Regions from separate parts of the Oryzomonas sagensis genome, predicted to be linked through region 2. Evidence: riboswitches for the same ligand, from Rfam matches in the RefSeq annotation. Region 2 holds a riboswitch; the other holds the start of a gene.
The links. A riboswitch is a leader RNA that binds a small molecule or an ion and turns the genes downstream of it on or off. The one in region 2 is predicted to bind S-adenosylmethionine.
Positions count from the first base shown of each region.

Region 1: linked by a shared signal. The riboswitch ahead of metX (homoserine O-acetyltransferase MetX) and the one ahead of F6V30_RS07330 (O-acetylhomoserine aminocarboxypropyltransferase/cysteine synthase family protein) in region 2 are both predicted to bind S-adenosylmethionine.

Region 1 covers NZ_VZRA01000001.1:1,024,433-1,027,680, reverse strand. Annotated here, with positions in the region: gene ttcA (tRNA 2-thiocytidine(32) synthetase TtcA) at 1-543, opposite strand, end outside; gene metX (homoserine O-acetyltransferase MetX) at 548-1,663, opposite strand; SAM riboswitch class I at 1,721-1,819, opposite strand; gene F6V30_RS04620 (hypothetical protein) at 2,087-3,067, shown strand; gene F6V30_RS04615 (DUF3147 family protein) at 3,176-3,248, opposite strand, start outside.
Region 2 covers NZ_VZRA01000001.1:1,587,092-1,590,339, reverse strand. Annotated here, with positions in the region: gene rpsB (30S ribosomal protein S2) at 1-749, opposite strand, end outside; tRNA gene F6V30_RS07340 (tRNA-Val) at 995-1,069, shown strand; gene F6V30_RS07335 (hypothetical protein) at 1,190-1,489, shown strand; SAM riboswitch class I at 1,816-1,919, shown strand; gene F6V30_RS07330 (O-acetylhomoserine aminocarboxypropyltransferase/cysteine synthase family protein) at 1,997-3,241, shown strand.

The DNA.
Region 1 (3,248 bases), 560 kb from region 2:
CCTGATCACCACAGTCTCGCCGTTGTCCGCCAGCATGGAGGCGGCCATGGACTTGAGCGAGCCGACAAAGAACTGGTTCAAGAGCAGGGTCTCGATGAAATCGTCCTGGTGGTGTCCCAATGCCAGCTTGTTGCAGCCCAACTCCTGGGCCGCCGTATAGAGGGCGCCGCGCTTGAAGCGTGCGCAGATCGAACAGTAGGAGGAACCGGGGCGGCGCTTCTCCTGGATCAGGGTGAAGTGCTCGGTGGGCACCATGCGGTAGGTGAACCCGTTCTCCCGCAGGAACCGCTCGATGACGTCCGTGCGGTAACCGGGATACCCGGAATCGATGTTGACCGCCACGATCTCGAATGAAACGGGCGCGCGCCGCCGCAACTCCTCCAACAACAGCAGCAGGGTATAGGAATCCTTCCCCCCCGACACCGCCACGGCAATACGGTCCCCCTCCTCGATCAGGCCGAAGTCGGCAACGGCCCGGCCGACCCCATGCCGCAACCTTCTGAGAAGCCCCTTGTTTTTGAATTCGTCAAGCGCCGGCATCATAGCGTCACAATCCCCCGCTTTGTTCCACACGGGAGAAGAAGTCCCGCACCAGGGGGGTAAAGGTTTCGTGTTCCAGCAGGAAGGCGTCGTGGCCGTACGCGGAGGTGATCAGGTGATACTCCACCGGCTTCCCGAGGCCGCGCAGGCACTCAACCATCTCCTCGGTCTGGTAGGGGGGATAGAGCCAGTCGGAGGTAAAGGCGAAGAACTGCACCGGTGCAGCGACCGGGGCAAAGGCCTCGGCCAGCGATTCACACCCCAGGGCCACGTCATAAAGATCCAGCGCCTTGGCCAAGTACAGGAAGGAGTTGGCATCGAAGCGGTCCACGAAGTTGTAGCCGTTGTAATTCAGGTAGCGCTCCACCTCGAACTGGCCGAAAAAGTCGAACTGGCCGTCCTTGGCCGAGAAACGCCGGCCGAATTTCGTGTTCATGGATTCGTCCGACAGGAACGTGATATGGCCGATGCCCCGGGCCAGGGCCAAACCGTCCTTGGGGTTGTGCTTGTACTCCCCCTTGCGCCAGGTAGGGTCGTTGAAGATGGCCCAGCGGGCCACGGCGTTGAGGGAGATGGCCTGGGGGGACGGGCGCGGCGTCGTCGCCAGCACAATGGCCGAGGCGACGCTCCCGGGATGCTGGGTGGCCCACTCCAGGGCCTGCATCCCCCCCATGCTCCCCCCCATGACGCAGAAGAGCTTTTCGATGCCCAGGGCATCGATCAGCAGCTTTTGGGCGCGCACCATGTCGCGTACGGTGATGACCGGAAAGGCGAGGTTGTAACGTTTGCCGGTTTTGGGGTTAATGGATGTGGGGCCGGTGGAGCCGTGGCACGAACCGATGACGTTGGAGCATATTACAAAATAGCGGTCGGTGTCCAGCAGGCGCCCCGGCCCGACGATGGCGTCCCACCAGCCCGGTTTGGCGTCTTCTTCCCGGTGTTTGCCCGCCAGGTGGGCGTCACCGGTCCAGGCGTGTTCCACCAGGATGGCGTTGGAACGGGATGCGTTGAGGCGGCCGTAGGTTTCATACACAAGCGTGATCGGGGCAAGGAGGCGCCCGCTGTCCAGCCTGATGCCGGACTCGAAGGTTCTGGATTGTGCCGTGACGATGCCGACGGACATGAAAAAGCCCCTTCACGCGGTATGAGAAGGGGCTGAAACGCGACGTTTACAGCACACCCCTCATCTTTGCCTTTCGGCAGGAATTAGCACCTGACGCCTCATTGGCCGGTTGCTGTGGCTTCGCAGGGCCTTTCCCTCCACCACTCTCGATAAGCAGGTCTATCGAACAAGAATAGTGGAAGAACATGAACATTGTCAACCAAATATGCTGCCGCAGTAACCAGCGTGCCGCCCGCCCTGCGACGCGTGGAGGGAGGAGCGTGGCGGGGTGCGACGGCCCCGTATCCGGCAGATGATGGCGAGACGGGAAAAACCCGGCCCGAGGCGGCTCCCCACGGTGTCAAATTAGCTGGAAAAGGGGCGGGGCATCTGATATAAAACATGCCGAAATCATGAAGGATCAAGCACGTCCGAGGAGGAAATATGAAACGCCTGTTCTTGTTGCCGTTTTTGGCGGTGATGTTCGGTTGCGCCCAGAATCATTTCAATGTCCCTGCGGAACATTTTGCTGCACAGGTCAAGGTCCTCGGCGTGGCGCCCATCATCGTCGATGTGAACTCCGAGATCAAACACCCCGAGAAAGAGCAACTCGTCGCCCTGCTTGGCGACATGAACCGCAAGTATGAGCAGCAACTCGTGCGCAAGCTCAAAGCGACCGGCAACTTCTACACCGTGGCGCTCCTGGACGGCGACCCGCAGCGCATCTTCGCCAATCTCTTCTTCCGCAGCGAAAAACGGGACGACGCCACCATCCGGTATAACAAATACTTTTGGAAAACCGACGAATTGCGGGACTACCTCAAGAAAAACAATCTGGATGCGGTCATGCTGTTGGTAGTCAGCGGCCTCACCCAGAACGAAAAGGTGTACTCCAACACCCTGCTGGCGTCCCAGACCAGCGACTATAACTACCTCATTCTGACTGCCCAGATACTTGACGGCGACGGCACCATCCTCTGGGAGTACCCCAACTTCCGCGGGCGGATACTGTCATACTCGCCCCTGATCAATCTCCAGTATCCCGATTTCAGCGAGGCGGAAGCCAACTTTGCAAGCCAAGCCGACCTGAAGTTCAAAACCATCGACGGCATCAGGCGAACGCTGGACCAGCGGCAAAAGGACCTCCTGCTGCGGGAGACCCAGGAATCGGAGGTCTACGGCAAGCAGTTCGGGGATATCGTCTCGCTGCTGAAGTATGATGCCGACGACGAGAAGAAAGGCACCATACCGGCCAGCAAGCCGGTGCCCCGCCCGGCGGAACAGCCGAAGCCGGTCGAACAGCCCGCCCCACCCGCAGCGGCAAGCCAGCCTGCCGCCGTGCCGTCCGTGGCTCCGGCCGCACCTGCTGTTCCTGTCGCGCCGGCCACCGACGAGATCGTCCCCGCCAAGGGGAGCACGCTGTAACGGCCAGTCCTGCCGGACGTCCCCGGTTAGGGGGTCCTGCCCAGAAAACAACGACGCCTTTCCGGTACTCTTCGGAAAGGCGTCGTTGTTTATGACGTTATACGCTTCTCAGCGCAAGAGCCATTGGTGCAGGAGCGCCCCTCCCAGCCACAGGACGCCCCCCATGCCCAGCGCCGCCGGC
Region 2 (3,248 bases):
TCTTCCACCGCCTCGGCAGCGGCGAATTCCTCGGTCCCTTCGCTGTCGGCCTGAAGAGCGGCGTTGCGGGCCTGGGCACCTTCGATGGAAGCATCGGCGATTTTGGAGCTCAGCAGACGAATGGCGCGGATGGCGTCGTCGTTGCCGGGGATAACGTGATCGATGGGATCGGGGTCGCAGTTGGTGTCGACGATGGCAACAACGGGGATGCCCAGTTTGTTGGCTTCCTGCACGGCGATCTCTTCGTTCTTGGGGTCAATGACGAACATCAGGCCGGGAAGTTTGTTCATCCCTTTGATGCCGCCCAGGATCTTCTGGAGTTTTTCCCGTTCCTTATCGAACTGGAGAGACTCCTTCTTGGTGTAGGCGTCGACGGTGCCGTCCTCGAACATGGCGTCGAGCCGTTTGAGACGGTCGATGCTCTGCTTGACGGTGGCGAAGTTCGTCAGCATGCCGCCCAGCCAGCGCTGGTTGACGTAAAACATGCCGCAACGGGTCGCTTCTTCGGCCACCGAGTCCTGAGCCTGTTTCTTGGTGCCGACGAACAACACGGTGTTGCCGTTTTCGACCGATTCCTTGACGAAATTGTAAGCGGATTTGAAATAACGGACGGTCTTCTGCAGGTCGATGATGTAGATCCCGTTACGGGCCCCAAAGATATAGGGTTTCATCTTGGGGTTCCAACGCTTGGTCTGGTGGCCGAAATGGACGCCGGCCTCCAGCAGTTCCTTCATGCTGATACTTGACATGTTCTTCTCCTTTGGTTTTTCCTCCGCCCCGTTGAATCCCTGCAAGCCACAAGGGACACCGCCGGTTCATTACCCGAGGCGTGCGAATTGAAATCGGAATTTTATAGCATGATAGCCACGGGATGACAAGCAAAATCACCTCCGGGTACGTGCGCCTTTCTTCCCGGCCTTCCATGACGCCACGCAATTTTTGATCAGAGGGGCTTGACAGAAACCGCGGGCTCTGTTATTCAATTGAAACATTCGGGCGCTTAGCTCAGCGGGAGAGCACTGCCTTCACACGGCAGGGGTCACTGGTTCAATCCCAGTAGCGCCCACCAATGAAAACCATAAATGGCTGTCCAACTTGGGCAGCCATTTTTCGTCCGGGCCAAACAAAAAATCCGTTCACTTTTTGCTGCTGTCATTGCTTGTTGTTCAAAATTTGGGGAATAAAGCGGATGAAAAAGTGCATTTTGTTCTTGCTGATCGGTCTTGCGGCCATGGCGGGGTGCAGCAGGCCGGAGTCCGAAATATACGGCACATGGAAGGCCGAGGGCTTCGATTTCGTTGCCGAATTTTCCAATGACCACACCGGCACTTCCACCAGCGCCATGGGAAAGACCCCCTTCACCTGGATGGTTCAGAATGACGGCAGGATCAAGATCATCGACCAATTCAAAAAGGACATTTTTCTAAAATTCCGCGAGGATTCCCTGAAAATCGATGGCAGCAACCTCACCCTGACCAAAATCAAATAACCCACACTACGCACTAGCCGCGTTGAACAGGCAACCAAAGGCCGAGGGGACCATCCCCCCGGCCTTTGGTTTTTTCAAGCATTCGCTCAAGCGCCTTGCACCCCGCAGCACATCCCCCTGACGGCGGCGTATTTATCACTAAAATACGTTACAATTTTACCGAGTGATGGCTATTAGTTATTAGCCAAAAAACCATTGCAACGCCCCTCATGGAAAAATTTTCCCACAAATACATCACCAATATGCTAAATATATCCTAGAAATTTATTGACAAAATATATGTAGTTTGTAACTATTGCCTTCAAGACAATCGAATAACAACTCAGACCTTATTGAGAGTGGTGGAGGGAAAGGCCCGACGAAACCACAGCAACCGGCCCCATCCAGGGCGTCAGGTGCTAATTCCTGCCGGTACCGGCAAAGATGAGGTGGAGGTTGCGAAACCCATCCTTCGTGACACCCATCCCATCTGACATCAGATGGGATTTTTTTATGGAGACACATCACATGGAAACACCACTACGTTTTGATTCGCTGCTCGTGCATGGCGGCCTGGAACCGGGACCTGCGGGCGCCACCTCGGTCCCCATCGTTCAATCCAGCGCCTTTGCCTACGAAACAGCCGATGCCCTGGAGGATGTCTTTCGCGGCCGGGCGGCCGGACAGGTCTATACCCGCCTGGGCAACCCGACCACCGAGGCCCTGGAACGGCGTCTGGCACTGCTGGAGGGGGGCGGCACGGCCATAGCGACCGCTTCGGGCATGGCGGCCATCACCACCGCGGTCACGACCATCGTCCGGGCCGGCGACGAGATTCTGGCATCCTCCTCCCTGTTCGGCGGCACCTTTTCCCTGTTCCGCGATACCCTCGCCAACTTCGGCATCACGGCCCGCTTCGTCGATCCCCTGGACCTGGAATCGGTCCGGGCCGCCATCAACGACCGAACCCGGCTCCTGTTCGTCGAGACCGTGGGCAACCCCAAACTGGATGTGCCCGACCTCCCCAGGCTGGCCGAGATCGCCCACCAGGCGGGACTCCCCCTGATCGTGGACGCCACCGTCACCACCCCCTATCTTGCCGACGGCGCCAAACTGGGGGCGGATATCGTGATCCATTCCACCAGCAAGTACATCAACGGCAGCGGCACCTCCATCGGCGGCGTCATCATCGACCGCGGCGTCTTCAACTGGAACACCGCCCGTTTCCCCCATTTCGAACCCTTTCACAAAAAATACCGGCAATTTGCCTTCACCGCCCGCGCCCGCAAGCTGGTGCACAAAGACGTGGGGGCCTGCGCCGCGCCGTTCAACTCCTTCCTGCTGACCGAGGGCATCCAGACCCTGGCCCTGAGGATGGAGCGGCACTGCAGCAATGCCCTGGCCCTGGCGCGCTTCCTCGCACAACACCCCAAGGTGGCGTGGGTCAACTACCCCGGCCTGGAGGACGCCCCCGGCCACGGGGTCGCCACCCGCCTGTACGGCGGCCGCTACGGCGGGCTGTTGACCTTCGGCACCGGCTCCAAGGAAACGGCCTTCCGCGTCATCAACGCCCTGCGCATGGCTAAAAACCTGGCCAACATCGGCGACGCCAAGACCCTGGTGATCCACCCGGCCAGCACCATCTGCGCCGATTACCCCCCGGAGGACAAGGCACTCATGGGGGTGTGCGAAGACCTGGTCCGGGTATCGGTCGGCATCGAGGCCCCCCAGGACATCATCGACGATTTCACTCAGGCGTTGGACGCCATCTGATACGGAG